Regions from separate parts of the Weizmannia acidilactici genome, predicted to be linked through region 3. Evidence: riboswitches for the same ligand, from Rfam matches in the RefSeq annotation. Region 3 holds a riboswitch; each other region holds the start of a gene.

Region 1 (7,322 bases), on a different contig from region 3:
AAAAGTTTATTATAGAATATACAAATGAACGGATTGTTGCCCAATCTGGATTATTGTAGGAAATTTACTAGATCAAACAAATTTAGCTTCAAAGTTAAATGCCTATAAACTGCCGCGGATTTCCAGAAATCGCAGCTGCTCCAATGGCGATGTAGCCAAATCCTATATCGGCCTGCTTTGTCAGGGGAAAAGCGATTTTGATCATATTGAAACATTCCGGGATGATGCCTTCTTTCAACTGGCTTTGGATATCCAAAGGGTTCCTTCCAGCCCGACTTTAAGGCAGCGTCTAGACCAGGCTGCCTTGACGAAAAAGTGGAAAGAGATCCTGCATGAAGAATCACTGAATCTCATCCGCCGGACAAATGCTGAAATCAGCCCTGTTTACACCAAAGACAAGGCATATATACCGGTTGACCTAGATGTCTCCCCATTTGACAATTCCAAGACGAAAAAGGAAGGCGTGGAAAGAACCTATAAAGGCTGTGACGGTTACGCCCCCATGTTCGCTTACATCGGGCAGGAAGGTTTGAGAGAACAGGATGCCCCTCTGAAAAAGAGAGCCACGAGGAGGAGAATTAGAACCGTCATCCAGAACATGATCATCATGGCTTCGAAGCTGGTTACCAGGGGCGCCAATGGAAACTAAAAGTCAGCTTAACCAACAAATGGCGTCCAACCTTTGAGCGCCTTTATTATGCTTTTTTCTAATGCCGGCATGAAATTCGGAGTTGACAGAAAAACTTGCAAAAAATGGAAACGGCAAGTTTATTTGGCATGCCATAAAACTGCTCAAATAGTGTACATTCATAACTTACCAATGAAGCAAAATACAATAGAACAAAAAATCAGTTATTTTTCGAAATTCAGCTTGGAAAACCTACCTACGAAAACCATTCATTAGGTTTTCGTCACGGATTCAGGAAAAATTATAAAAATCCGTTCGGGAAAAGGCATAAAAGGTGTCGTTTCGGAAATGACCCTTATGTTTTTGTATTTCTATTTATTTGTAAAAATCTATTGTTTGCGGGTGAACGGCATTTCCGTTCAGCAAAAAGGAACCTTATTTCTTTCGTTTATTTTGCTGTTTTTCTATTTAATGATCAATGTAATAGCTTTTGCGGCGAAAAAGCAATATAAACATCACGGTAGAAGCAAACATTGGGAGAAAATTTTTAATCATTTCAAAACGGGAACCCCTTAAGTTGCAAGTTTAGAGCAGCTTAAGGGGTTCCAATGTAGAGGAATTTAATGGTAGACACATAAAAAGAAATTGATGTTCCTATTGAAACAATTTATAATACATGTATTACATTGAGGTTTACATACAAACGAAAATGAAGGTGTGACATGGGTGAAGAAAATTTTATTGTTGGCAACGGGTGGGACCATTGCTTCGGTTGAAGGGGATGAAGGGTTGAAACCGGGCCTTTCGGGTGAGGATCTGCTGAAGTATTTTGAAAATACATTGTTGTCTGTGGATGTGACGGCCCGGATTTTAATGAATCGCGATAGCACGAACATGCAGCCGGAGCACTGGGTGGAAATGGCGGAGGCCATCGCGGAAAACTACGGACAGTATGACGGTTTTCTCATTACCCACGGTACGGATACATTGGGGTATACCGCGGCGGCTTTATCATATATGCTGCAGGGTCTTCAGAAACCGGTCGTGCTTACGGGTTCGCAGGTGCCGATCAGCTTTAAAAAAACGGATGCGAAGAAAAATTTAACCGATGCGCTCCGGTTTGCATGCGAGGATATTGGCGGGGTATTTGTCGTTTTTGACGGGCGTGTCATCATTGGCACGAGGGCAGTGAAAATGCGGACAAAAAGCTATGATGCGTTTGAAAGCATTAACCATCCATATGTCGCTTACATCGATGGGGAAGAAGTGCGATATATTTGGAAACCGGCGCCGGCGCAGCAGGAATTTAAGGTGGAAACAAGCCTCTGCACGGATGTGTTTTTATTAAAATTGCATCCCGGCACAAAGCCGGAGATTTTTGATTTTTTGAAAGACCATTATAAAGGCATTATTATTGAGAGCTTCGGGAACGGCGGTGTGCCGTTTGAAGGGCGGAATTTGCTGCCGAAAATCAAGGAACTGACGGATGCGGGCATTGCTGTTATGATTTCAACGCAATGTCTGGAAGAAGGGCATGATTTGTATCTGTATGAAGTTGGGAGAAAAGTCGCACAGTACCCTGTCATCGTTTCCGGCGACATAAACACGGAAGCAATCGTGCCGAAATTGATGTGGGCCCTCGGGAAAACGAAGGATCCCGCACAAGTGAAAAACATCATTGAAACGCCGATCGCTTATGATTTATCGGCAGAATGGGGTAGAAGCGGAATGAAAATACAGCAATAGCCGGCTGTAATAAAAAATATCCGCGAATCCGAGGCATTTATCTGCGAATTCTCCAAGCTTACTCGTTTATCTGTTCAAGTGAAAAAACGCGGCCAGGCTTTAAGCCATAGGCCGCGGATCTTTTTCCAGATGGTGGATACGTTCTCTTCCAGTTTGTGGATGACTTTATATTCGCTATGAGACGTTTGATTCATTGCAATTCAGACTGAGCTGTCATCACATGGTCCTGGGCGTGGATCATCAGAAGATTCGGCGCATTTTGGCCGGCCAAAGTTTCTTTCTCTGCCAGTTTCAGATGGCGTCCGGCTTTATCAAAGTCAAAATTGCTCGGCGGTATCCAACGCTTCATATGTTCCACCTCTTGCGTTGCCACCATGTTAAATCAATGAAATACCGCTTCTTCATTATCCAACAACGTTCACCTTCCTCTTTTTATAGACGTAAGCGGAAGGGCGGGCGGTGATTACAGCCTGTTTTACTGGTGAAGGTACCGCCCGGGTTTTGCAGGAATGGGTCAAAAATTTTTTGGGCCGGTCGTCTTTTCAAATTTGAAAGATTTCCCGGTTAATCAAACTCGGCGGGCATTGTCCGAGCAGCCCTTTTGTTAAATTTTCAACGGCCAGTTTTGCCATCGCATAGCGCGTTTCGTGCGTGGCCGAGCCGATATGCGGCAGTGTGACGACATTTTCCATTTTTAAAAGCGGGTTATCGGGTGAAACGGGTTCCTGTTCGAAAACATCCATCCCTGCGGCATAGATTGTTTTACGCTCAAGCGCCCTGATTAAAGCAGCTTCATCAACGGTCTGGCCCCTTGACCCGTTCACGAAGACGGCCGTTTTTTTCATAAGCCTGAATTCGCGTTCCCCGATGAGATGGCGGGTTTCAGGCGTAAGTGGCGTCATGAGGCAGACAAAATCGGACTTTTGCAAAAGCTCATCCAGCCCGCAGTATGTTGCGCCATATCTATTTTCTGCCTCCATATTCCGTGAACGGTTATGGTACAAAATGTTCATGTCAAAGCCGAAATGTGCCCGCTTTGCGATTTTGCCCCCGATTCTGCCCATGCCGATGATGCCGAGCGTTTTATGGTGGACGTCGATGCCGTACTCGGCCTGCGAAACCGGCGCTTTCCATCTTCCTTCTTTGACAAACCGGTCGAGTTCCGTAAATCTCCTTGCGGCGGCAAGCATCATACCGAAGATGGTGTCCGCCGTCGTATCGTCCAGGACGCCAGGTGTGTTTGTTGCCATAATGCCGCGTTTTGTCAGCTCGGGGATGTCCAGATTATCATAGCCGACTGAAATATTGCTTACAATTTTTAAGTTGGGCGCGTGGTCCAGCAGCCCGCTGTCCACCCGGAGTCCGGACCCGAGCAGCCCTTCCGCTTCCTTTAAATCGGGCAGAAGATCCGTATATGTATGGCAGTCCGGTATATGTTTGATTTCAAAATGCTCCCGCAGAGATTCAATAAGGTCTTCTGGCATTGCGCTGTATACGATAACTTTCATGATAACCCCCCTCTGTTTCTGATCGTGAATATGGAATATTCTTATTTTACCATAAAAAACAAAGCCTGGTTCTCAGGCTTTGTCAAAATCAGTTACCCCCAAATTTCTTTTGCGGTCTCCACGATGTATTTTAACTTTTCCCACTGCTGCGCTTCTGTTAAAAGATTGCCGTGGTGGGTGGAGGCAAATCCGCACTGGGTACTGATGCAGAGCTGTTCAAGCGGAACGTATTTGGCAGCTTCCTGAATTCTGGCTTTGATGGTTTCTTTGTCTTCAAGTTCGCCTTTTTTGGAGGTGAAAATCCCGAGCACGACTCTCGGGCCGCCTTCCGGAACATATTTTAACGGTTCAAAGCCGCCGGAACGTTCATCATCGTATTCAAGGAAGAACCCGTCCACTTTTTCTTTTGCAAAGAAACTGGGAGCAATCTTATCATATGGTCCTTCAAAAGCCCAAGTCGATTGGTAGTTTCCGCGGCATAGATGGGTTGTAACAACCAGGTCTGCCGGTTTGCCTTCAAGAACACCATTTGCAACCCGTAAAGCCAGGTCGATTAATTTTTCTCTTTCCAATTCACTGTCGGAAAATGGAAGTTTTGGTGAACAAAGGCCGGCAACATAGACATCATCAAGCTGCAAGTAACGGCAACCGGCATCATAAAAAGCTTTGATTGCATCCCGGTAAGCTTGAATGATATCTTTTGCATATTCTTCAATATCCGGATAAATTTCTTCATTGCGAATGCCTGCATTGAAAAATTGGTTTGGACTTGGGATGGTCATTTTTGCAATCGCTCGATCACCAACAATTTCTTTAAACTCTATAAAGTCTTTCAAATGTGGATGATCAGGATTAAAGGAAACTTTTCCGGTTACACGGACATCATATGCTTCTGTTTCAACACCGACAAATCGATAACCATGTTCAGGGATGTAACCTTCTACCCCGTTTAAATGTTCCATGAAATCCGTATGCCAAAATCTCCGTCTAAACTCGCCATCGGTAACAGCTTTTAGTCCAATTTCAATTTGTTTATCAACAATTCGTTTAATTTCTTCCGTTTCAATTGTTCTTAATTCCGCCGCAGTAATGGTTCCTTCTTGAAATTTTTTTCTGGCCTCATGGATTCTTTGTGGCCGAAGTAAACTCCCTACATGGTCTGCTTTAAATGGTGCTTTCGCAATGGTTTTTGTTGTCATTGTTTTTCCCTCTTTCTGCAAATTTTTTAAACCGGCTGCTGTGCGCAGAAAGAAATTGCTTTTATGTACGGCCGTGCAATAAAAAAACCTCTTCTTGGCATAAGAAGAGGTTAGGATGCGAAATGAAACCGATACTCTTCTTATCTTCAAGCAATTTGCTTTCTGGAATTGGCACAGTTCTTCAAAAAGACCGCTGCCGAGGCTTCAAAGGGCCAGTCCCTCCACCTCTCTGGATAAGAATTTTTTTAAAATTATTTAATTTACTATCATTTTAAATGTTTTAAGTGATTTTGTCAAGATGAAAATTAGTTTAATTTTAAAAATATAGGCGGTAAAATTGGGTACAAAAGATTGAAATATAGGGCCGGTTAAAAATATAATAAATAGTAAGTAAAGAGGAGGGATTTTATGGAGGCCTTACAAACAAGGCAAAGGTCGATGTTCCAGAAAGTGCTCTGGGTATTTGCCGTTTCGCTGCTGTTTGCGACAGCAGGTTTATATACGGGAAGATTCGTGCCGCCGGGGTTAATGATGCCGCTGATGGTTGCGGAAGTGGCCATGATCATTGCCGCTTTTTGGCTGAGAAGGCGGAAGAGCGTCGGCTATTTATTTGTCTATGCGTTTACGTTTATATCCGGCATTACGACGTACCCTGTCGTTGCTTATTATGCATCCGTGGCCGGAGCTGAAGTGGTACTGCTCGCTTTCGGTTCCACCTTTGGCATTTTTGCCGTCATGGGTACAATCGGCGCGGTTACAAAAAGGGACCTCGGCTTTTTAAGCACGGCATTGCTCGTTGCATTGCTGGCGCTCATTTTCATCGGGATTTTCAGCATTTTCAGCCCGCTTACTCCAACCGGCCTGCTGGCGTGTTCCTTTATTGGTGCAATTGTTTTTTCCTTGTATATTGTATATGACTTTAACCAAATGAAGCACCACAGTATAACGGAGGAAATGGTTCCGCTTTTGGCTTTAAATTTGTATTTGGATTTTGTAAACCTGTTTATTAACATTTTGCAAATCCTCGGCATTTGGGGAAGCGACGACTAAACTGGACGGATTTAAAGAAAGCGCCCGCCATTAAACGGCAGGCGTTTTCTTTTTCACATTTTGTATGATAAAACCGCTTTCCGGCAATGTCGGGATTTTATTCAGCGGAATGTTTAAATTTTGCGCCGGGACATCATAATCAATTTTATTGACAAGAAAATCAAGGGTAGCTTTCATGATTTCCAGCGTAATCCCTTCGCCTGGGCAGCGGTGGCCTCTCGACGGATCCGAACCGCCGTGGGGAATAAAATTAAACAGGCTGCCGTTCCAGTCCCGGAAACGTTCCGGCCGAAACACATCAGGATCCCCCCAAATCTTTTCATCATGGTTCGTGCCGTACATATCGAGCAGCACAAGCAGCCCTTTTTTAAACTCATAGCCGTTCCATGTAAAATTTTTGCGGACTTTTGCGCCTAAGAAAGGGCCGAATGGGTAAAAACGCCTGACTTCCTGGGCAAACCATTCGATGCGTTGTTCGTCCCCGCCTTCTAACCACCCTTTATAGCGGGGATGCTCAAGTAAGGAAAGGGCTGCAAAGGTAATGAAGGTGGCAATTGCGGTGATCGGGCGGAGCACATTGATCAGTTCCACGGCTGCTATTTGCGCATCGAGCTGCCGGCCGTCTTTATCCCGGTACAGTGCCATTTCCTTTAAAACAGAACCATCTTCGGCTTTTATTTTGTCTGCACGGACATCTTCAATAATGCCGCGTACCCAGTCTTCCGCGCTCGTTCTTGCCATTCTTCCTTTCCAATGCCGCGGCCCAACAGCCCCGAAAGCGTACACCATATCCATAAATTCCTGTGCCCGTTTCCCGGTCTCCTCTTCCCGGAGCGGCACACCGGCCCAGCGGCATGCGGCCCGGCAAAGAAGGTTTTTTGCTTCATCAAATAATACGATCCTGACGGCTTTTTCCCATTTTGGGATGCAGGCTTCCCATTCCGCTGCTGCCATTTGTGCGAGTCGCTGCTGTGCATCAGGCCCCATTAGCGACAAAAACAAAGCTTTTCGGCGGATATGTTCTTTCCCGTCCAATGTCTGGATCGCATTTTCCCCGAACAATGTTTTCTGTACACGTTTCGGGGCAGCTCCGTTCCGCTTGAATTTTTCCGGATCGTAAAAAATTTTTACCGCTTCTTCGCCGCTGATGCAGACAGCTTTTTGTCCAAGCAGGCGCGTTTCAAACAAATT
Region 2 (7,322 bases), on a different contig from region 3:
ATCTTAGCCGCTGCACCTGTCCGCTTTTTCGTTGCCGGCATCGGGGACGCACTTGCCACTTATTTTGAAGCACGCGCATGCTACCAGGCAAACGGCGACAACCTTGTTTTGATGAAACCGTCCGTAACCGGCTTGGCGATTGCCCGCACCTGCTATGAAACGGTCCTTGAAAACGGGGTAAAAGCTGTGGAAGCGGTTAAGCAGAAAGTCCCGACGCGGGCTGTGCAGGACACCATTGAAGCAACGATTTATATGAGCGGTGTCGGTGCTGAAGCCGGCGGGCTGGCCGCAGCGCACGCCATCCATAACGGCATGACAGCTGTACCTGCCCTCCACAAAGCGCAGCACGGCGAAAAAGTCACGTTCGGGCTATTGGCGCAGCTTGTCCTTGAAAACGCGCCGAAAGAAGAACTCGAAACCGTCATCCATTTCATCAAAGCAGTCGGCCTGCCGCTGACATTGAAAGACCTTGGCGTAGAAGAATTTGTCGAAGCCGAGTGGAGGAAAGTTGCAGAAGACGCCTGCGCAGAAGGCGACACAATGGGCAACATGCCGTTCCCTGTTACGCCTGATGATGTCTATAACGCCATTGTTGCAGCCAATGCCATCGCAGAATCTTACCATGACTGATGTTTGAACCGCAAAAAAGCAGGGCGGAGACAAGCTCCCCTTGCTTTTTTGCTTTGAAGCATTTTACGTAAATTGCAACCCCGCGCCCCCTTCATTTTTTCGTGAAGCATTTACGAAAGAGGCAACCGCCGGCATGGCAAAAATGGTAACTCCCATGCCATTTCGCGTTGTAACATTGACGGAAGCTGCAGCCACTTGGCACATGGCAAGACGGAGATACTTCCCCTTGTTTGTTTATTGCGATTCCACTACCGGGCCGGATCCGTTTACCCTGCTGTATGCTTCATCTTCCCAGCCTTTACATACATCCACCCATTTTACCGCTTTTCCGTATGTATACAATTCATCGCAAGTCAACTCAATCGCCGAATTGCCGCTGCCGCACGCCGGGAATACGGTTGTGAAGCGCTTGAGGGAAACATCCATATAAACCGGCAGATCTTTTTTCAAACCGAACGGGCAGACGCCGCCGACAGCATGGCCGGTATGCTCGAACGTTTCTTCAGGAGAAAGCATCCGCGCCTTTGTGCCGAATGTGTGGCGGAATTTTTTGTTGTCGATTTTTGCATCCCCCGCGGCCACGACAAGCATTGCTTCCTCTTCGCCTGTGCCCCTGAACGCGAGCGTTTTGGCGATCCTTTCCGGCTCCACGTCCAATGCCTTGGCCGCCAGTTCAACTGTAGCGCTTGATAACGGAAGTTCGAGCACATCTTCGTGGCGGCCCCACTGCTTGAAATATACTTTAACATCCTCCAATGACATCGTAATGCACCCCTTTTCAAAAAATTTTTAATTATAGTTTAGCTGAACGAATTCGGATTGACAAACAGTTTACTACGATTTTTCGGCTCGTTTGTTTGAAGAGGCAAGGTTTCCGGGTATCGGTATTCTGCAGCGGGTAGTTTTTGCAAAAGCGTCAGGATTTCAGACCACTTTTCCCGGCTTGCAATATGCTTCAGCGGGCTGGTTTCCCGGTCCGGATTTTTAAAAAAGCCAGGACTTCCGATTGCTTTTCCGGGGTGCGGTATTCTTCCGCGAGCAATTTTTCCAGCCATTCCTTTTTTTCGTCTACGGTAAAAGCCGGCTGTTTGAGGAGCTGCCGGCATTCATATAAAAAATCGACGTATCGGCCGTATGCATCATCGTATTGATTGGATAATTCCGTGATGATCCGGGAAGCCAGCTTTGGACTTGCTCCATCCGTAGAAACGCTGATCGACAGCCTTCCTTTTTGAAGTAACGCAGGAAACATAAGATCGCCGTTTTCTGCATTCCCCGCATCGTTGATCAGCGCCGCTACCGGGGCATGGGCAACAGCCCATTTGTTTACATCGCGATCGTTTGTTGCCGCAATGACGACTTCTGCTTTGTTAACGTCATCCGGTTCAAAACGTTTCTGCTTCCATCTAATCTTGCCTTGTGCGGCCAAGGATTGCAATTCGGGATCGAGGGAAGGGCTGACAACGGTGATACGGGCCCCGGCCTTCTGCAAAATCCGGATTCTTCTGGCTGCGATCTTTCCCCCGCCAATGACAACCACCTGTTTTCCTTTAAAATCAACCATCACCGGTACCGAAGCCATCCACACCGCCCCTTTCGTGTGTTTTTTGGATCATCCCCGGTAGCTTAAGGTATGAAATGGATAAAAATTTGTTCAAATAGTCTATATATGGGGTCTTGAGGACAGTTCGAGTTGACATTTTCACTCTAATGATTTTTAAGATAGTTCTATTTTTACTGTCGAATGTCCTTACGAAGCTTTTTAAGGGCATTTTTCATTAAAGTTTTTAATTATCCATATAAAAGGACAAAATCCAAACCCTCATGTCCTTTACAAAGCCTCTTAAGGACAGTACTTCTGAAAGTTTGCACCCCAATGCCCAGTTCATTTTTAAAACCTTATATCCGGACAACTCTTCTTAAAAATCAATGCCCGGGTGCCTCCGCTGCTCCTTTCAAACAAACACTGCCGCTTTCAACGCTTCCTTTGTCCGGTCAGCCAGCGCGTCGACCATGTGTGGATGGCAGCCGAGGTACTGTACCAGACGGACATCATGCCCTTCCCGGTTTAACTTGTCCACTTTCTTTTCCATCGACCGAACGAGCAGGCCGGTAAACCATAAATACGGGGCCACCACAACCGGGCGCCCGGTTCCGGCGAGCTTAAACAGCGCTTTGTCAAAAGACGGCTGCAACACCGCTAAATACGATGGCTTAACGGATTCCACCCCCAGTTTTTCTCTCAGCCGGGATGAAATTTTTTCAAAGTCCCGGATTGTCCCTGGATTTCGGCTGCCGCGCCCGACCAGGAGGATCTCCGCACCCGGGGGCACCCCGGTTTTCCGGATATTTTCCGCAACGACATCGATGATCCGATCCTGCACTCCGAGCGGCCGGCCGTAAGTAAAAACAATATGCGGATACCGTTTTTTCGCTTCCCGGATCGCGCGCGGGATATCTTCATGATAATGGCCGGCGCTCAAAAGCAGGACCGGCACGACCGCAATGCGCCCCGCCCCGCCCCGGACAAGCGCAGCAATGCCGGCTGCTATATCCGGCTCAGCAATTTCCAAATAACAAATCTCCTGTAGGTCTGCTTCTATTTTTTCCATCACAAGCCGGATCGTCTTTGTTGCTTCTGCCGCTGTTTCCGGAACGCGACTGCCATGGCTGACGTATAAAATCCCTTGTTTCATACGCCGGTCACCCTGTATACACTGCAGCCGCCTGATGTTCGAACCATTTTAATTCGCTGCGCAGTTTCACAACTTCACCGATAATCAGAAGAGAAGGATTACGAAGCGCAGCAGCCTTTTCGCTAATATTTTCCAGCGTGCCCGTTACCGTTTCCTGCTTTTTGGTCGTGCCCCAATGGATGAGCGCAGCCGGCGTGCCTGCAGGTTTCCCGTGTTTGATCAGCTGCGCGCAGATCAACGGCAAATTTTTTACGCCCATATAGATGCAAAGCGTATCAATCCCGGCATACTTTGACCAGTACGCATCCAAATCGCCGCCCTCTTTTGAAACGCCGGCTACAAACGCAACGGAGGCGCTGAGGCTGCGATGGGTAAGCGGAATACCGGCATAGGCAGGTGCAGCGGATCCGGCCGTGATCCCCGGCACGATTTCAAACGGAATATGTTTTTTCACAAGAGATTGCGCTTCTTCACCGCCCCGCCCGAAAATAAACGGGTCACCGCCTTTCAATCTCACAACGGTTTTTCCCTGGTTGGCGAAATGGCAAAGCAGATGGTTGATCATTTCCTGCGTCATCATGTGGGCGTTCGGTTTTTTGCCGCAATAAATCAGTTCCGCATCTTTTTTGGCCTCTTTTAACAACTCGGGATTCACCAGCCGGTCGTATAAAATGACCTCCGCTTCCCGGATTGCCCGCAAGCCTTTTACCGTAATCAGTTCCGGGTCACCCGGCCCCGCGCCGACTAAATATACTTTTCTCATCGTTTCACCTGCTCTTCTGTTGTAATGGCGTAAAGATTGGCAAACCGCTTTTTCCTGCCTGCGGTTTCCGATTCACGCTGGGACAATTGCTTCCGGCTGCCCGTCAGGCTGACCATGCAGACCGTCGCAATGGCAGCGCCGATGATCACAGCGTCTGCGTAAAAATTGAATTTTATGAAAGATTGGATCAAAAAATATGAAACGACCATGGACAACACCGGGGAAACAAACCATATCCTTAATATAATCGTAATGATCGGCTGTTTCCAAGCCGCCTGGCCGTTTTTCGCGGCACTGACACCGGCAATGGCCGAAGTGGTCACCTGCGTAATCGGAATCGGCAGGCCGTACAGCGAGGCAAGCGTCACAAGCACGCCCGAAACCCCGGAGATGGCAATGCCGTTTCCGACCGAAAGCCTGACAATTCTTTTGGCGCTTGTTTCAAAGACCCGGCCGCCCAAAGTCAAGACCCCGGCCACCATCAGCAAAGCACCCCTCAACACACCGATTTCTTGTGGAACGAGCCCCGCCCGACAAGCGGCCCGATCGCATTGCCGACATTGTTCATTCCGGCCGCATAAGCCTCAAGGCATCCGGTAATGATCAACACGATCGAAAAAAATTTCCCCGTTTTCGGGCCGAGCACGTTTTTTTCCTTAAAAATCCGGTTTCCGGCTTTTACAAGCAAATAAGTGACAAACATCGCGGCAACCGGGACAATAAACCAAAAAGCAACAATCGTAAACAGCATTTTCAGATGGAGCGACTGGTACGCAAGCCCGGCACCGACGATCGCCCCGACCGTCACTTCGCTCGTCGACAGCGGAACGCTCAACAGGTTCGAAATAAAAAGCGTCCCCGCCGAAGAAGCCAGCACGATCAGCACGACTTCAGGAGTTAGAATATGTTCCGGGATAATCGATTTGCTCAATGTTTTAACAACAGGCCCACTGCTGAAAACCGCACCCGCAAACAACGCAGCCGAGCAAATGATGAGCGCCGCCCTTTTTGATTTGACGGCCCCCGCCACGTATGAGACGCTCATTGATGCCGCAGAGCCGCTTGCCCCGATGTTATACGCGAAGAAATAGGCCATGACAAATGACAAGATGATGATGAGCAAATCCGTTAATCCCCTTTCTTTACCGTATGTAGCCCGCATTCGGTTTTGTTGAATCCCACCCATCTTCCTTCACGCGAATCGCCGTTCCCGACTGCACGCGTGCACGGGAAGCAGCCGATGCTCGGGTAGCCCTGGTCATGCAGTTCATTGTACGGTAAAACATTGGACCGGATATACTGCCAGACGTCGTCCCATGTCCAATAAATGAGCGGGCAGATTTTGATAGAATGGAACCGTTCATCCCGATTGACAAAATTGGTGTTCCGCCTTGTCGGAGACTGCTCGCGCCTTAAGCCCGATATCCAGGCGGCCGCCCCCTGTAATGTTTCTTCAAGCGGCTTGACTTTGCGGAGATAGCAGCATTGGTCCGGGTCACGTTTCCACAGGGCGGAGCCGTATTGCGCCGCCTGTTCGTCGAGCGTGAGGGACGGTTTTTTCATCCGTATATTCAAATCCGGATATTTTTTCTTCACTTTTTCAATCAAATCGTATGTCTGCGGAAAATGCAGATCGGTGTCCAAAAAAACGATGTCCGCATCTTTCCTGACTTTTGAAATTAAATCAATGAGCACAATCCCTTCGGCGCCAAAACTGCACGCATATACAACCGATTTGCCGTATATGCGGTAGGCCCATTGCAAAACTTCCAAAGCTCCCTTTGTATCATCTTCCGGCACGAAATCCGCAAACGGATCGGCGGTAAACTGTTCATAAGTGAGACGCGCTTGTTCCACCCTCTATTCCCCTCTTTCTTATTCGACTACTAAGAATTAAACCATAAAAAAACTTCTTACCCCAAAGTAAGAAGACATCCGGCAACTGTATTTAACACAGTATAGGCATCTTCTTATCTTTCAGGCATCCACCTGCAGGAATTGGCACAGTGTTCCGGTTCCGAACCTGCTGCCGAGGCTTCACAGGGCCTATCCCTCCACCTCTCTTGATAAGAAAACCATGAATATGAACTTGAAAATCATTTTATACCTTCTAACCCTATTCGTCAACTAAAAATTCAGACAAGGAAAAAAAGACCCATTCTTTTGACTGGATGATGCAGCAAATTGACATAGGGAGGAAAAAATGGCTGAATGGAAGCAAGACGAGGTGAAAATATGATGCATTTGGACAAACACCACGAACCAAGAACAAACGGAACATTACTGCGGCAACTCTCCCGCCGGCCGTTTCAACTGAACAGGCTGATTGAAGAAAACCTGCAGCTTTTTCAGATGTATTGCAATCCCAATTTTCCAAAGCCGTTTTCCTTCTCGCACCTGCTCTTGAACCGGAAATACCCTGTTGGACCATGCAAGACCTTCGCAGACGATAGCGGACTTGTTTACCCTGAATGGAAAACGGAACTGGACAAGGAATACAATAGGCTCCTTGAAACGGCCAATCGCGAAGTGAACATCCTTGACTTCGGCGCGATCGGGGACGGAAAAACCGACAGCACAACGGCGTTTCAAAAAGCAATCGGCAGCGGGCGGGTAAAAGTGATCGTGCCCGCGGGTACTTTTCTCGTCAAAGGGCTCAAGCTTCCTTCATGGACATGCCTGATCGGCCGCGGGAAAGGTGTTACAACGATCAAATTCCACCCGGGTGCGCCGAAAAAAACGCGGCTCGTCCAAAATGCCGACTTCCGGTACGGCAATGACCATATTCTCGTAGAAGGCCTGACGCTTGATTGGAATGTGGAAAGGCTCGGTCAAGCAGAAAAAACTTCGGCCGGAAACAACCGGTCGAGCTGCCTTACTTTTGCTCACGTCACGTACGGCTGGGTGAAAAACGTGGAAGCTGTCAATGCTGGCCTGCACGGCTTTGATGTGTCATCCACCCGCTATCATTATTTGGGCGACGGGTTCCTTGCCCCCGGGAGAAGCCGTTATATATGGCTCGACGGCATCACTGCAAGCGGGTTCGGAGATGATGGCATCACAACCCACCACAGCGACTATATTTTTATTTCAAACTCGTACTGCTTCCATCCGAGCGGCAGGGCCCATACGGAAGGTTTTTCCAACTCCAACGGCATTGAAATTGATGACGGCTCCCGCTATGTGTGGCTTTGCAATAACGCCACAACCGGTTGCTTCGGCGGCGTGGAAAT
Region 3 (7,322 bases):
GACAATCATGGGCAATTTGCCCCGGGATGCAATTTCGATAAATTTTTCCCCGCACCAATTGCTGAAACTCGGCAACCGAAAAGGGAACATCCCTTTCTTTATCCTACCATAAAGCATTCAAACAGAACATTTATATATTTTCCCCTTCTGAATAAATTTTATTCATTTCCTTCCAGCGGTCATAGAAAGCAGGGGAAAGGGAAAACTATTCAGGCATAAATTAAAAAAAGGAGGGTATTTTTAGATGAATAGAAAACAAACATGGACAGGCTTGACCGCTATTTTGATATTGGCATTTTTTGCCGTACCTTCCGCATACGCCCAGCACGGCGGAAAGCCTTACACCCATCACCAAATGGCGCCGGTTCAAAATATGCAGAAATGGTTGCAGGAGGGATACACCAAAAAAGAGGTTTACCATGCCGCCTTCATCGCCGAACATAGCGGCAAAAAAATGGAGGCAGTCCTGCAATACTATAAAAAACACAAATCATGGAAAGAAACCGCTACACACTTCGGCGTGGACGTTGGAAAAATCCGGGCCGAACACCATGAGGCAAAAGAACATTTTTATGCGGCAAACAAAGAAAACATCATCCGGTATCTAGCCCAGTATAACGGAAGAAGCCGGGCAGATATTGAAAAATATGCTCGGCGTGAAGAAGACCGCCACTTTCTTATTCTAGCATCGGCGTTGGCCAAGCTGGGGCATAAAAATCTGGATACAGTCATGAAGATGCACCGCAGCGGGAATGATCCACAAGAAATCATCGAAAGCTTAAAAGTGGACCGGCATGCGCTATTTAAAGAAGTGAGGAGCATACACGAGGCCATTCAAGGAACCTCCACAAGACCGCCCAATTAAACAAGCTGCAGCAGCCTTTTCGGGTTGCGGCTGTTAATGCTGGAAAAAGTGCCCCAAAATGGTGCCGTCCAAACTTTTTTGTAAAAATTCCCATAATACAAAAATCCTGCTTCACATTTGGTCCATTTATACTATATAATAAGGGTTGATCACAAATGATAGGCAGGTATTATGATAGATGGTCAAAGAGGAAGAAACCTTATTATTCATTATTGAATTGGGGCGCCTTCTGGATGATTACCGGAAATGCCCATATGAAAGCGTAAAAAAGAGTATTTATGAAGATATTCTTTTGATTGGGTGCGTCATCCATCCCGATCATGACGAAATTCCTCTCGGCCGATCCGAAGAATAGCCTCTTTCCAATCCGCAAACATTCTCCAAAACGGATCTGATTGTCCCGCTCCGTGAAAATTTTTGCTTAATTGTTTCCCCCCATATTTCCGGAAAGGAACGTTTGTATGCCAAAAAACAACCGTAAACCAAACCAAAAAACTTCTAATTTGTCCCGCAACATCAACATAATCCGGAAAAAGATGATGCAATTTGCCGTGCAAAAAGGTTTTAACCACCCGGAAACCATCCGCCAGAGCCAGCTCCTGGACAAGCTCATTTATGAATACCAGCTGTACATGCTCCAAAAAGGCAAAGATGCTTCGTTCTCCGATTAAAACGTCTCCATTTCCGCCGGATATTTCCCGTTTTTACGGCAACACTATGGGCAGCTGAATGAAAGGAGGCGAGATTGTGAAAAAGGGCATAAATGGTTCAACCCGCGTTCTTATTATAAAATCCGCGGGAAATACCTTGGAGGAAAAAGGAATTTCCGAAACGCACAGGCAGCTCAATGCCGCCTATTTTGAAATGGAACGGTTGACCGCCTAAGGGAACAGGATTTAAAATGACCTTTCCGGTTTATTTTTTCCGTTTCCAATGGATCGATTCCCAGCCGCTGTGGGGATGCACCTGCGATTGGATATGCCGGTATTCCTGTTCAAGTTCGTGAAGCGTGAGTTCAAACAGGTGCTTCCCTCCTTTTTTATAAATATGGAAGGCAATCAGCCGGTCAATCAGTTCATTCCTCCTTTTTTCAGCTGCCAATTCCCTGTCTTTTATATTGCCCATTTGTATCGCTCCTTTTATTTAAAAATAAAACCCCGCTTCAAAAATAAGAAGAGGGGTTCTTCAAATGGGCATGTCACCTCAACTTATCTTCAAAGCCTCAGGCTTATTGGAATTAGCACCGTGCCGTGCAGGCCGGTTGCTGAGGTTTCATCGGGCCAATCCCTCCACCTCTCTGGATAAGTTAATCGATGTAAATGTATGTTGGTTTTATTATATGCATATTAATCCGATGTGTCAAGTGCGATTTAATATCCTCCCCCAATTTCATAAGGGGATTTTGCTCAAACTACATCACCCTCTTAAACATCTTCTCAAGATCGTAAACCGAGTAATGAATGATAATCGGGCGACCGTGCGGGCATGTGAACGGGTCGGACGACATCCGGAGGGCGTCCAGAAGCGCCTGGATTTCGTCATTGCGCAAGTGCCGGTTTGCCTTAATCGAGCCTTTGCAGCTCATCATGATGGCCGCTTCTTCGCGCAATTTTTTGATATCCACTTTTTTCACCAAAAGGACCTGTTCAATCATTTCTTCAATGACTTCTTTTTCCTCGTTTTTCGGGAACCATGTCGGATGCGAACGGACGATAAAGCTGTTATGCCCGAACGGTTCCAAAAAAACGCCGACTTCTTTCAGCGCATCAAGGTTTTCCTGAATTTTAATCGCCTCGTCCGTCGAGTATTCAAGCGTCAGTGGCACAAGCATATCCTGCAGTTCTTTTTTGACCTCTCCCACTTTTTCGCGGAAATATTCGTATTTGACCCTTTCCTGGGCGGCGTGCTGGTCAATGATGTACAGGCCGTTTTCATTTTGCGCGAAAATATATGTGCCGTGCATCTGGCCGATCGGATACATTGGCGGAACGCGCGGCGCCGGATTCTCAACGGCAATCGTCTGTTCTGCTTCTTTATAATCGAATGCCGTATCCGTTTCCCGGACCGTTTCCGGAAAAACCGGATCCTCTGGCGGCTTTGAAAGCGGAGAAGGAGTTTCCGGACTTTGTCCAGGGTTCGGCATATACAGTTTTTTCATTTCTTGTTCGGGCAGCAAAGCATCTTTATGCGAATAAATCGGAAAACTTGGTTTTACGGGGGCTTCCACATTTTTCGGCCCCTCTTTTTCCGGCAGATGGTCAAGCCGGAATGAAACCTGCTCCTGCTTTGGCTTCTCCGCTGCCCGGATCATGCCGGTAGGGATCAATTCCTGCTTCTTAAATGCGGCTTTGATCGTTTCCGAAATGATTTGGCAAAGCTCTTTTTCTTTGCTGAGACGCACTTCAAGCTTTGCAGGGTGGACATTGGCATCTACGAGAACCGGATCCATTCTCACCGAAAGCAGCGCAATCGGATAACGGCCGATCGGAAGCAGCGTATGGTACCCTTCCAAAATCGCCTTGGCAAGCGGGTAATTTTTTATGAACCGGCCGTTGACCATCGTAGAAATATAATTGCGCGACGCCCTTGTGATTTCCGGAAGGGCAATATAACCGTTGAGTTCAAAATCAAGCGTTTCCGCATGGATTGGAATCATCTTTTTTGCAATATTGACCCCGTAAATGGCAGCGAGCACCTGGCGCACATCGCCGTTTCCATTTGTCTGCAAAAGCATCTTCCCCCCATGGCGGAGGCGGATTGACACTTCCGGATGGGCAAGCGCCAGGCGATTGACGACATCGGTAATATTGCCGAGCTCGGTGTGGATCGATTTCATATATTTTAGCCGTGCCGGGGTGTTGAAAAATAAATCCGTGACTGTCATTTCCGTCCCTTTCCGGCTTGGCGCCGTTTCGTGAGAAAGCCATTTTCCTCCTTCTATTATGGCTTTTATGCCCGGCCCTTCACCGGTTGACGTTACGATTTCCACGCGAGCAACGGACGCAATGCTCGGCAGTGCCTCACCGCGGAAACCAAGCGAACGAATACGGAATAAATCATGCTCGTTTTTAATTTTACTTGTCGCATGGCGCGAAAATGCTAGCTCCACATCATCCGCTTCAATGCCAGTGCCGTTGTCGATGACATGGATTTTCTGGAGGCCGGCTTCTTCCACATCGATTTCAATCACGGTGCTTTGTGCATCAATCGCGTTTTCCACCAACTCCTTGACAACAGATGCTGGCCGTTCCACCACTTCTCCGGCAGCAATCCTGTTGGAAAGCCACTCGTCCAATTGGGCAATTTTCCCCATCGCGGACAACACCACCTATTTTTTTAATTTTTTCTGGATCTCATATAGGGCGTTCATCGCCTGCAGCGGCGTCATTTCAAGCAAATCCAGTTCTTTGATTTGCTGGATCACTTTTCTTTCCTTTAAAACAGGCTCCTTATGCCTGATTTCTTCCGGCTCTTCAAAAAATGACAGCTGGGCCGGCGCTTCATGGGCAGCAGCCGTTTCGCGAGCAGGCAATTGCTTTTCGCCCCCGTCGTGGTTCTCAAATTCATGCAAAATTTTCTCGGCACGCTTGATCACGCCATCCGGTAGGCCGGCCAATTGGGCAACATGGATCCCGTAGCTTTTATCGGCCGGGCCTTCTTTGATTTTATGGAGAAAAACGACTCTTCCGTTTTGCTCCATGGCACTGACATGGATATTTTGCAGTTTGTCCAATTCTTCGGAAAGCGCGGTCAGCTCATGGTAATGGGTGGAGAAAAGCGTTTTTGCCCCGATTTTATCATGGATATATTCGATCATGGCCTGTGCAAGCGCCATACCGTCATATGTAGAGGTTCCGCGGCCTATTTCATCAAATAAAATCAAACTGTTTTTTGTCGCGTGGGCAATGGCATTTTTCGCTTCGAGCATTTCCACCATAAACGTGCTCTGCCCGGAAATTAAATCATCCGCAGCACCAATTCTTGTAAAAATTTGGTCAAAGATCGGCAGTTCCGCTTCGTCAGCCGGCACAAAGCAACCCATTTGCGCGAGGATCACTGTCAACGCAATCTGCCGCATATATGTGCTTTTCCCCGACATATTCGGCCCAGTAATCAAAAGGATTTCACGTCGGCCATCCATCAGGCAGTCGTTCGGCACATAGCTTTGTGAATCGAGCACTTTTTCGACAACCGGGTGGCGGCCGTCTGTGATTTTCAATACGCCGTCTTCACGGAAAACAGGTTTCGTATAATGGCGGTTTTCACTTACGGTTGCAAAACTTTGGAGCACATCAATCATGCTGACCGCTTTGGCAAGGCTTTGCAGGCGCGGAATAAACTCTTTTACGTGTCCGCGAATTTCCGTAAACAGCTCGTATTCAAGATCAATGATCCTTTCTTCCGCCTGCAAAATGAGCGCTTCTTTTTCTTTGAGCTCGGGGGTAATAAACCTTTCGGCGTTTGCAAGCGTCTGCTTACGTTCGTAGCGTCCTTCTTCCAGCAGGTGGAGATTCGCTTTTGTCACCTCAATATAATAGCCGAACACACGGTTGTAACCAACTTTCAGCGACTTAATCCCGGTCCGTTCCCGCTCCTCCTGTTCGAGGCTTGCAATCCACTGCTTGCCGTTTTTGCTCGCGTCCCGGTAACGGTCGAGCTCTTCATCGTAGCCGTCGCGGATCATGCCGCCTTCTTTAACGGAGACAGGGGGATTGTCTGCAATCGCGCGTTCAAGCAGATCTGTCAGTTCCTCGCACGGATCAAGAAGCGAGGCAAGTTTTTCGCTTTCCGCATTCCCTAAGCTTTCAATCAACGCGCGGATACCCGGAACCTGCTGGAGCGAGCATTTTAGCTGAATGAGGTCGCGCGCATTCACATTGCCGAACGCAACCCGGCCGGCAAGCCTTTCCAAATCGTACACTTCTTTCAGCCGTTCCCGGATATCCTGCCTTTCAAAGTAATGGTTGAGGAAGGTTTCAACCATGGCGAGCCGCGCTTCGATTTTTTCACGTTTCAAAAGCGGGCGGTCGATCCATTGCTTTAAAAGGCGTGCGCCCATAGCCGTCATCGTTTCATCAAGCAGCCAAAGGAGTGACCCCTTCTTCCCCTGTGCGCGGATTGTTTCTGTCAGTTCAAGATTGCGCTTTGAGTAATAGTCGATTTTTAAATACTGGCGGACTTCATACACTTCTACCGGCTGCAAATGGTCAAGGCTTCTTTTCTGTGTCCGGTATAAATAGTTTAATAACCTTGTAACAGACAGCCTCAGATTTTCTGTGCCCGCACCGGCCAAAAGCTTTGTAAAATCTTCCTTTTCCGTTGTGTCCGTTTCATATGAAATCGTAATATTCCCGCTGTTCTTCATCAATTTACAAAAATCTTCAGGGAAATCCGGATCAACAACCGCTTCTTTTGCCCCGATCGAATTAAGTTCATTGAAGGTCTCTTCAAATGGGCCATCCAACACCGTTGCGCGGCTCTCGCCTGTCGATAAATCAATATAAGCAAGCGCAAACCCCCCATTTGGGATGGCGGCAATAGACGCGATATAATGATTCTCCTTCTCGGAAAGGGATTTTCCTTCCATCATCGTCCCCGGGGTAATCAGCTGGATCACTTCCCGTTTGATAACCCCTTTTGCCAGTTTCGGGTCTTCCATTTGCTCGCAAATCGCCACTTTATAGCCTTTTCCGACCAGTTGCTCAATATAGGCAGTTGCTGAATGGTACGGTACCCCGCACATCGGGATTCTCTCTTCGCCGCCGCCGTCCCTGCTTGTCAACGTAATTTCTAATTCCTGGGAAGCCTTGATGGCATCTTCGAAAAACATTTCGTAAAAATCGCCGAGGCGGAAAAACAAAAAGGCATCCTGATATTCCGCCTTCACTTGTAAATACTGCTGAATCATTGGGGTATACGCAGCCATTCTTACCAAATTCCTTTCCTGCTTTCAACTTCGTTTATTTCAATACTGTTTATTATAACATATTTGCATGTGTACCTTCATAAATTGAATATACAAGAAAAAACTAGGAGTGCGATGATCTCCTAGTTGAATGCTTTTATTCTTCTTCGCTGCCCACTAAAAAGTCTGGATTCAGTTCTTCAAATTCATCGCCGGATTCTTCTTCCCATTCATCATCGCCGCCGCAGCCGTCCGGATGGATAGCGACACAAACTTTTGTTTCCCCGATCACTTCAACGAGGAATTCTCTTTCAACACTCACAATAATTTTATTCCCGTTTGGCGAAATGACCGCTTCGATGCAATTTGGCTGCTGCAAGACGCTTGCGATGACTTCTTTGTCGTCAAGGCAATCTGGGTCCCGGTAATTTAATTTGACGGTATCGGTGTATTCAACTTTTTCCGTCATCACCGATGTCCGCGTATTATCGTTATGGGAATACCAAATGTTGACATCGTAAGAGCCGCGGATTTCAACTTCTTTATCCACTT
Region 4 (7,322 bases), on a different contig from region 3:
TTGCCGGAGTAAGAGATGCCTTCGTTGAACTGCTTGATCATCGCGATCAGGTCCATCGACGATAAATCGTACACGCTTGTCGCCCCAGGGAAGTCACCGATTTTCGACGGGTCACCCGTGACGGCGAGCACTTGGTCAATCCCGAGCGCGGCAAGCCCCATCAAGTGCGACTGCAGGCCGATCAAGTTGCGGTCGCGGCACGTAATATGGACGAGCGGACGGATGCCGTGCTTTTCTTTTAAAATCGCGGCAATTGCGATGTTGCTGATGCGCGGGCTTGCAAGCGAGTTATCCGCCATCGTGAGTGCGTCAATGCCGGCATCGTGCAGTGCTTTTGCCCCTTCGAAAAAGCGTTCGGTGCGCAGAGTTTTCGGCGTATCGAATTCAACAATAATGGACCGCCGTTTTTTCGCGATTTCATGGAGCGGCGGTTCGCGGTGCTGCGCGGTCACGGCGATCTCGATTTTCGGCGGGCGTACCGTTTTTTCCGGGCGTACCGTTTTTTCGGTGACCGGTGCGAGGCCTTTGATCCCTTCTGCAATCGCTTTAACATGTGCCGGGGTTGTGCCGCAGCAACCCCCGATCAAGCGGACGCACTGCTCGACAAGTTTTGCGGCGCATGTTTTAAAATAATCGGCGTTATTCGTGAACGTGACCCTGCCGTCCTCGTAATCTAAAAGGCTCGCATTCGGGTAAGCGGACAAATAGGCATGCTCCGGGAGCGGAATTTCCTCAAACGACTGGATCATATGGTGCGGACCAAGCCGGCAGTTCAGACCGATCACGTCGGCGCCGCGGTTTTCGAGTTCTTTGAAAGCTTGCGCGACCGGGGTGCCGTTTTGCAATACGCCCGGTTCGACAAGCGAAAACTGGGCGATGACCGGGACGTCTGCCTCTTTTTTGGCAATGTCCACGACCGTAAATAATTCTTCCGCGTCAAAATACGTTTCGAGCAAAAGCGCGTCCACCCCTTCGCTCAGGAGGTGGAAAATTTGCTCGCGGAATGTGCGCTTGATTTCCGGGAGTGTGGCTTCTGTTTTGCGGTGTCCGCGGATGCCGCCGACCGTTCCGAGGATAAACGTTGATGGATTTGCGGCCTGTTTGGCGATACGGACCGCTTCTTTGTTGATATCGCTCACTTTTTCCTCGAGACCGTACTGGGCGAGCTTGATGTAATTGGCGCTGTAAGTATTTGTTTGGATAACGTCCGCCCCCGCTTCGATGTAAAAGCGGTGGATCGCGTGGATATCATCGGGATGGGTTAGGTTGAATTCCTCGTAACACGTGTCGGCGCCATACGCATACAGCAGCGTCCCCATCGCCCCGTCCGCAACAAGTATGCGGTTTTGCAGCGTTTCAAGAAGGTCCAATGGTTTACACTCCTTTTTGATGGTATGAAAAAAGCCCCCTGGGAAAAGGAGGCGCGATTTTACAAAGTGTCTCCTTATCTATCAGGCATGCCTGTTGGATTTAGCACCGGGCCGGATGGCTGGTTGCTGAGGTTTCACTGGGCCAAGTCCCTCCACCTCTCTTGATAAGGGTATTCAGCTGAACGTGCGTAATATTTCGATTTATTTATACTTTACACTTATTCTGATGCAAGGACAAGGGGGAATTTTTATATCTGAAAAGCGTTTGGTGAATGGATTGTGGAACTTTCTGTGCGGCGGCCGTTTGGAATGGATTTCCTCTTTTTGACGTTTCTTGCGCTATCCAGTATAATGGATTGCGGCAATTTTTAATGATATCTCTTTCCTTAATATATTAGGGAAATATTGAGGACGGGAGTGATTGCGCATGATCCGGCAATTGGAGATGAAAAACAGTGCGGCGGCTTCTGCTGTGTGGGCGCTGCAAATTCCGGCCTATAAAAAAGAAGCCGGACTGATCGGTTTTGACGGGATCCCCCCGCTTAATGAGCGGGTGGAAGATTTAATGGCGAGTACGGAAAAGTTTTATGGGTATTTCGTTGGGGAAAAGCTTGCCGGTGTGGTTTCAGTTGAACGGACGGGCGATTGTGTCATGATCTGTCGGCTGTTTGTCGGGGAACATTTTACCCGCCGCGGGATCGCGCGCAAACTGCTGGAATTTGTGCTCAGCCTGCCCGGCGCCGGCCGGTTTGAAGTGAGTACCGGCGAAAAAAATATCCCGGCTGTCTCGCTGTACTTGAGCATGGGTTTTACGGAGACGGGGAGAACCGAAGTTGCGGACGGGGTTTGGTTGGTGCGGTTCAGGCTTTGATTTTGGTTTGTGAAAAATTTCTCGGATTATCAAAAAGGAGACATCTCTTCCCTGCTTTTTCTTCCTTTCGCTGATTCTTTGCATCTTTCCGCTGATTTTTTTGGCCTTACTGCCGATTTATTGGTCAAGTCCGCTGATTTCTCCCAAGGTTCCGCTGATTCTTCCTATGGTTGGATGGGAGACAGCCGGAGTTTTAGAGTTGTACACGGGATGTCCCCTTTTCCTTTGCTTTTTCTTTCACTGTTTTCTCTAATTCCGTAATCGGATAGGTCGAACGATATGTTCGCTTAGTATCTTTCACCGCTAAAGAATAAAAAATAAGGGGGACTTCCATAGCCCCCAATTATTCCTCATCCAAAAACTTCTTAATTTCTTCTGTATTTTTTGCTTTGTCCACTTCCAGGACGGCGCCGACTTCCGGATAGTAGGCATCGGTATAAGTGCCCGCAATTGGAACTGTCATGGTTTTCACCTTAAGGTTTTCGCCGAGCACCACGTCTTTCACCAACGCGAGAATGTCCATTTTACTCATATTTGTGGAAAGGTAAGGCTGAATCGTTCCAAGCAGTTTTGGTGCTTTGGCAAGGCCGTTTACGCTGAATACTTCTTTTTGAAGCGCTTTTAACACTTTTTGCTGGCGTGCAACCCGGCCGAAGTCGCCTTGTGCGTCTTTTCTGAAGCGTGCGTAGGCGAGCAGTTCTTTCCCATGCATGAGCTGTTTGCCCGGGTAAAGCGTCATGCCAATGTTTTTCGACATTTTATGTTCCACATTGATCTCGATGCCCTGTGGAGCCAAAGTGTCGACAATTTTCACGAAGCCTTGGAAATCCACAAGCACGTAATACTGCACATCGATGTCAAAATTGGCTTTGATTGTTTTTCTCAGCAGTTCAACGCCGCTTTTCTGGTTGTCTAAATTGCCCAGATAATAGGCAGTATTGATTTTATAGTTTTTATAACCCGGGATTTCCGCATAGATATCCCGCATGATTGAAACGAGTTTGACCTGGTTCTTTTTCGGGTCATACTGGGCAATCATAATGGTGTCCGTTCTGGAATCTTCTTTGCCTCTCCTATCGATCCCGAGCAGCAAAATATTGGTTCGGCCATTGGCATCTTTTTTTCCATTAAACTCTAAATTATCCATATTCAAGGCATCGCCCGGTTTCGTTTGGTGGACGCCTGCGTAATATTGATAGGCTGTATATCCCGCTCCGGTTACGATCAGCAATAAAAAGAGCAAAAGAAAAACCCTGCGCCAACGGACTTTTGCCCGTCTCTTCTTCCTATTCGATACTCTTGATTCCATAGAATCCCTCTTGTTTTTATAGTCTGTCTTCATTATTATTATCTAAAAGCCGCGTTTTGTCACGAGTATTTTGCTGGAATTTTGTTTTTCTTGTCGAAGGGATTCTGTTTGTAAAAATTTACATAAACTTTATATAATGTTAAAAATCTTTTAACAGTGGCTTGGTATGATGCTTTTGTGCAGGGATAAGCCGCAGATAGGCGTCCACTTGAACGTGCCTTATCTCAGCTGTTTGAGCTTGTTTTTCTTAGAGCTAATCCCCCTTTTTTGCCGCCTGCTAGATGCCGGCGGTTTTTTATAGATTTTTTATCTTGATTTTAAGGATTTTTTAATTATCGGCAAGTATACTCAAAAATGTAAGGAGGCAGTGGTTAACCCCCCAGTGCCAGTGCCTCCCACTTTTCACAACTTTATACTAATCCCCTTTACCCCGCCGCCTGCCCTTGTGCGGCGGTTTTTTATTGTTTAAGAGGTGTTAAGAATTTTTTAATTTGCCCCTTGTATACTTATTCTCGTAATTAGGCAAGTGAGTAAACCTAGCCCTTACGCTTTTTCATAACTTGATACCCCCTTTTTGATCGTTGCTTTTCGCTGCGTTTTTTTATTTCGATCTTAAACAGCGTTAAAGTTTTTTTAATTCAGCGCTTGTATACTTGTCTTATCACTAAGGTAGTGAATCACACTTTTTCTCAACTCCCCCTTTTCCGTCCGTCTGCTTGATGCAGGCGGTTTTTTTATGTATGTTAAGGATTTTTTTATCTGTGTGTTGTATACTTGTTTTGTAAAGGCAGTGAGCACAAACAGCCCTTTACTTTCTTAATCCCCTTTTAGCCGTCTGCTTCGTGCAGCGGTTTTTTTATGATTCCGTGGGGCATTAAGACTTTTTTAATACTGCGCTTGTATACTTGTCTTTGTAATAAGGCAAGTGAGCTTACTAAGCTTACACTTTTTCATAGCTAACCCCCTTTTTTGACCGTTGCTTTTCGCAGCGGTTTTTTTTATTTCGATCTTAAACAGCGTTAAGGTTTTTTTAATTCAGCGCTTGTATACTTGTCTCATCACCAAGGTAGTGAATCACACTTTTTCTCAACTCCCCCTTTTCCGTCCGTCTGCTTGATGCAGGCGGTTTTTTTGATAAATCCTGATCCCTGCCAAGTCCGCTCGGGTTGCAAGCAGGCCCGTTTCATGAAACATAAATATAAGCTCTCTTCTTTCTCATGTAAAAGGCCCCCTTTACATAAGAAACTTTGCTCGAACGGCCATGGGCAGCAAAAGCGGGGCATCTGAAAAATCCGTAAACTGCTATTGCGACAGGCGCTTCATTATTCATTCATTCTTCGGTTGTAAACAACTCTCGACCAAAAGAAAATTGCACAGCCGATTAATAAAATTGTCAATTGCCATCCAGAGTCATCTTTGGTAAAAAAATCATATAATGACCAAATTCAAAGTGCTACAGTATAAAATATAAATCCATATTTTGCAGATTGGTCGCTCTGATATTTTTCCATTTCATCAACTTTTCTGAATTTAATTATTGTTCCTCCCCATAATAAAATAATTTTTCAATTTGTGTGTTCAGATGAATTGATAACTTAAATGCCAAAGCCAGACTCGGGTCATATTTGTTATTTTCAATGGCATTTATGGTTTGTCTTGTCACTCCACATTTATTTGCAAGTTCCTCTTGTGACAGCTTTAAATGTTTTCGTATGTTCCTAATATTATTCTTCAATTCAACCACCTAAAAAGTAAAAAACTCTTTACATTTACGATTCTAATTTATTTCTCAAAAATGTCAAATGTATTTTACATTTTTTAAAATGCAAAAAGCAGGGGTATTCACTTCCCCTGCTTTTTGCACCAACCAGTAGTCAGGATCTTTTTTTCTTCCGGTACATGGAAAAGGCGATATAGGCAATGATGACGATGACTGCGATGGCGCCGACCGGCTTGACGTAAGGCGCGGCAGCTTCATCGATTTGCGCCCAGTTCGATGCGAGGCGCTCGCCGAGAAAGATAAACAGCACCGACCACGGGATAGTGGCAAGCAGCGTGTAAAAAATAAATTTTGCATACGACATTTTCGCAATGCCGGCCGGGATCGAGATCGCTTGGCGGATGACCGGGATGAAGCGCCCTGTAAAAATCACGCCAGCCCCGTATTTATTGAACCACTTTTCGGCGACATCAATATGCCTTTCATGAATGAGCAGATATTTTCCGTATTTTAACAAAAACGGGCGGCCGCCGTATGCGCCGATCCAGTATAAAATCAGCTGGGCAATCAAAATGCCGAATGTACCTGCCGCAATGGCGCCGAAATAATTGATTTCCCCTTTTGAAATTAAATAACCGGCATATGCCAGGACGATTTCACTCGGAATGATTTCGATCGCCAGCCCGATGGCAACGCCGAAATAACCTAAATCTGCAAGTGTTGTCAACATCTGCGTGACAAAATCTGAGAACATTTTTCCCCTCCAAAATTTGCTTTTCAACCACTCTTCCATCATACCGATTTTTCATATGATGTGGAAGATCTCCAGCAGCAAAATATTCAATCCGAGCCAAACGCCGCCGAACACGTACCCGCCCGCGATGTTGCTCGGGACTTCAAGGCCGAAAAAGATATGGCTGACGGCCGCAAACAAAAGGACGGCAAGCAAAAGCACATCCATAAACGTATGGATCCAAAACACTTCGGCATGCCGGACGACCAAATACGTAAAATAGCCGTAAATGATCAAAATCATGATGGCCTGATCACTCGGGAATGAGAAGACAAAATGGGAAAAGGTCGGGACCTCCGTTGCCGACATGCGGTGGAACACCTCATGCAGCACATTTTGGTACATTTCCCCGCCGATTGTCGCGATGAGCAGGATCAAAAACTCGTGTGTGCGGTCTTTTCCTTTCCAAATGATCCACATTACTGTCATCACCATGACCAGGATCAAAGCCTTCCGGGAGCTGAGCACGAGCAGCCCTTTCATCACGCCTGTCCAATGGTTTTTAAATAACAGCGATACGATTAAGGAAATCACATCGTTAAAATCACTGAAATCTTCACTGAACAAATTTTGGATCATCGTAATCATTAACACGGTTAGAAGCAGGGTCGCCAGCGCCGTACCGAAAATGACGAACTCGGCGCGCACCCGGCTGCGGAAAATGAGCAGCATGCGCCGCAAGACTGCCATCGCGGCCCAGAAAATCTGTTTACGGTAATAACGGAACAGGTAATACGCCGCAATGGCACAAGCGGTCGCAATGCCGCCGATGACCAAATATTTTTTTAACGCCTCGTGGAACTGTTCCCACTGCGGGCCGAGCAGCTTGCCGAGGGATATAAAGGTGGTTGTCCAAATAAAAGCGCCGGAATAGGCAAAGATGGCGAACGACCGGAAAGGCAGTTTCGTAATGCCGGAAAAATAGCCGGTGATATGGCGCACGCCTGGTATAAAATACGCGACAACGAGCAATTTATTCCCGTATTTATTAAACCATCGCGAAGTTTTTTCCAGCTGGTCCGGGCCCAAATGAATGAAGTAGCCGTATTTTTGCAAAAAAGGGGCGCCGAGCCGCTGCCCGATAAAATAAGCGGTTGTCATGCCGACCGAGGTTCCGATATCGGCGATGAAGATGCTCAGGATCCAGTTCAGCTGGTGCATATGAACCATGTAGCCGGCATAGCTCATCAGCACTTCCCCGGGAACCGGAATGGCGATCATTTCCAATAAAAGTGCGAGTAGCAGCACAATATATCCAT

What was found. A riboswitch is a leader RNA that binds a small molecule or an ion and turns the genes downstream of it on or off. The one in region 3 is predicted to bind S-adenosylmethionine.
Region 1: it holds a riboswitch for S-adenosylmethionine, as region 3 does, so the genes downstream of both, GBH70_RS03050 (5-methyltetrahydropteroyltriglutamate--homocysteine S-methyltransferase) here and GBH70_RS00655 (Fur-regulated basic protein FbpA) in region 3, are expected to answer to the same signal.
Region 2: it holds a riboswitch for S-adenosylmethionine, as region 3 does, so the genes downstream of both, GBH70_RS14275 (phosphoadenylyl-sulfate reductase) here and GBH70_RS00655 (Fur-regulated basic protein FbpA) in region 3, are expected to answer to the same signal.
Region 4: it holds a riboswitch for S-adenosylmethionine, as region 3 does, so the genes downstream of both, GBH70_RS12480 (bifunctional homocysteine S-methyltransferase/methylenetetrahydrofolate reductase) here and GBH70_RS00655 (Fur-regulated basic protein FbpA) in region 3, are expected to answer to the same signal.

The regions. Positions count from the first base shown of each region.
Region 1 is NZ_BKZR01000005.1:73,451-80,772, reverse strand. It holds partial or broken gene GBH70_RS17955 (IS1380 family transposase) at 1-307, shown strand, start outside; gene GBH70_RS03065 (asparaginase) at 1,355-2,374, shown strand; gene GBH70_RS03060 (PTS lactose/cellobiose transporter subunit IIA) at 2,565-2,723, opposite strand; gene GBH70_RS03055 (2-hydroxyacid dehydrogenase) at 2,917-3,882, opposite strand; gene GBH70_RS03050 (5-methyltetrahydropteroyltriglutamate--homocysteine S-methyltransferase) at 3,975-5,081, opposite strand; SAM riboswitch class I at 5,219-5,321, opposite strand; gene GBH70_RS03045 (Bax inhibitor-1/YccA family protein) at 5,490-6,131, shown strand; gene cypC (CYP152 family fatty-acid peroxygenase CypC) at 6,162-7,322, opposite strand, start outside.
Region 2 is NZ_BKZR01000048.1:7,113-14,434, reverse strand. It holds gene GBH70_RS14310 (glycerol dehydrogenase) at 1-630, shown strand, start outside; gene GBH70_RS14305 (YbaK/EbsC family protein) at 865-1,392, opposite strand; gene GBH70_RS14300 (NAD(P)-binding protein) at 1,586-2,212, opposite strand; gene GBH70_RS14295 (sirohydrochlorin chelatase) at 2,586-3,326, opposite strand; gene cobA (uroporphyrinogen-III C-methyltransferase) at 3,334-4,089, opposite strand; gene GBH70_RS14285 (inorganic phosphate transporter) at 4,086-4,571, opposite strand; gene GBH70_RS14280 (inorganic phosphate transporter) at 4,586-5,212, opposite strand; gene GBH70_RS14275 (phosphoadenylyl-sulfate reductase) at 5,218-5,946, opposite strand; SAM riboswitch class I at 6,057-6,162, opposite strand; gene GBH70_RS14270 (glycosyl hydrolase family 28-related protein) at 6,301-7,322, shown strand, end outside.
Region 3 is NZ_BKZR01000001.1:129,558-136,879, reverse strand. It holds partial or broken gene miaA (tRNA (adenosine(37)-N6)-dimethylallyltransferase MiaA) at 1-82, opposite strand, end outside; gene GBH70_RS00665 (hypothetical protein) at 245-865, shown strand; gene GBH70_RS16575 (hypothetical protein) at 1,044-1,220, shown strand; gene GBH70_RS00660 (aspartyl-phosphate phosphatase Spo0E family protein) at 1,327-1,536, shown strand; gene GBH70_RS16570 (hypothetical protein) at 1,613-1,750, shown strand; gene GBH70_RS00655 (Fur-regulated basic protein FbpA) at 1,781-1,990, opposite strand; SAM riboswitch class I at 2,071-2,173, opposite strand; gene mutL (DNA mismatch repair endonuclease MutL) at 2,277-4,178, opposite strand; gene mutS (DNA mismatch repair protein MutS) at 4,194-6,791, opposite strand; gene GBH70_RS00640 (outer spore coat protein CotE) at 6,928-7,322, opposite strand, start outside.
Region 4 is NZ_BKZR01000035.1:28,625-35,946, forward strand. It holds gene GBH70_RS12480 (bifunctional homocysteine S-methyltransferase/methylenetetrahydrofolate reductase) at 1-1,370, opposite strand, end outside; SAM riboswitch class I at 1,442-1,541, opposite strand; gene GBH70_RS12485 (GNAT family N-acetyltransferase) at 1,798-2,241, shown strand; gene GBH70_RS12490 (LCP family protein) at 2,585-3,550, opposite strand; gene GBH70_RS12500 (helix-turn-helix transcriptional regulator) at 5,085-5,285, opposite strand; gene uptA (undecaprenyl phosphate transporter UptA) at 5,425-6,024, opposite strand; gene GBH70_RS12510 (VTT domain-containing protein) at 6,076-7,322, opposite strand, start outside.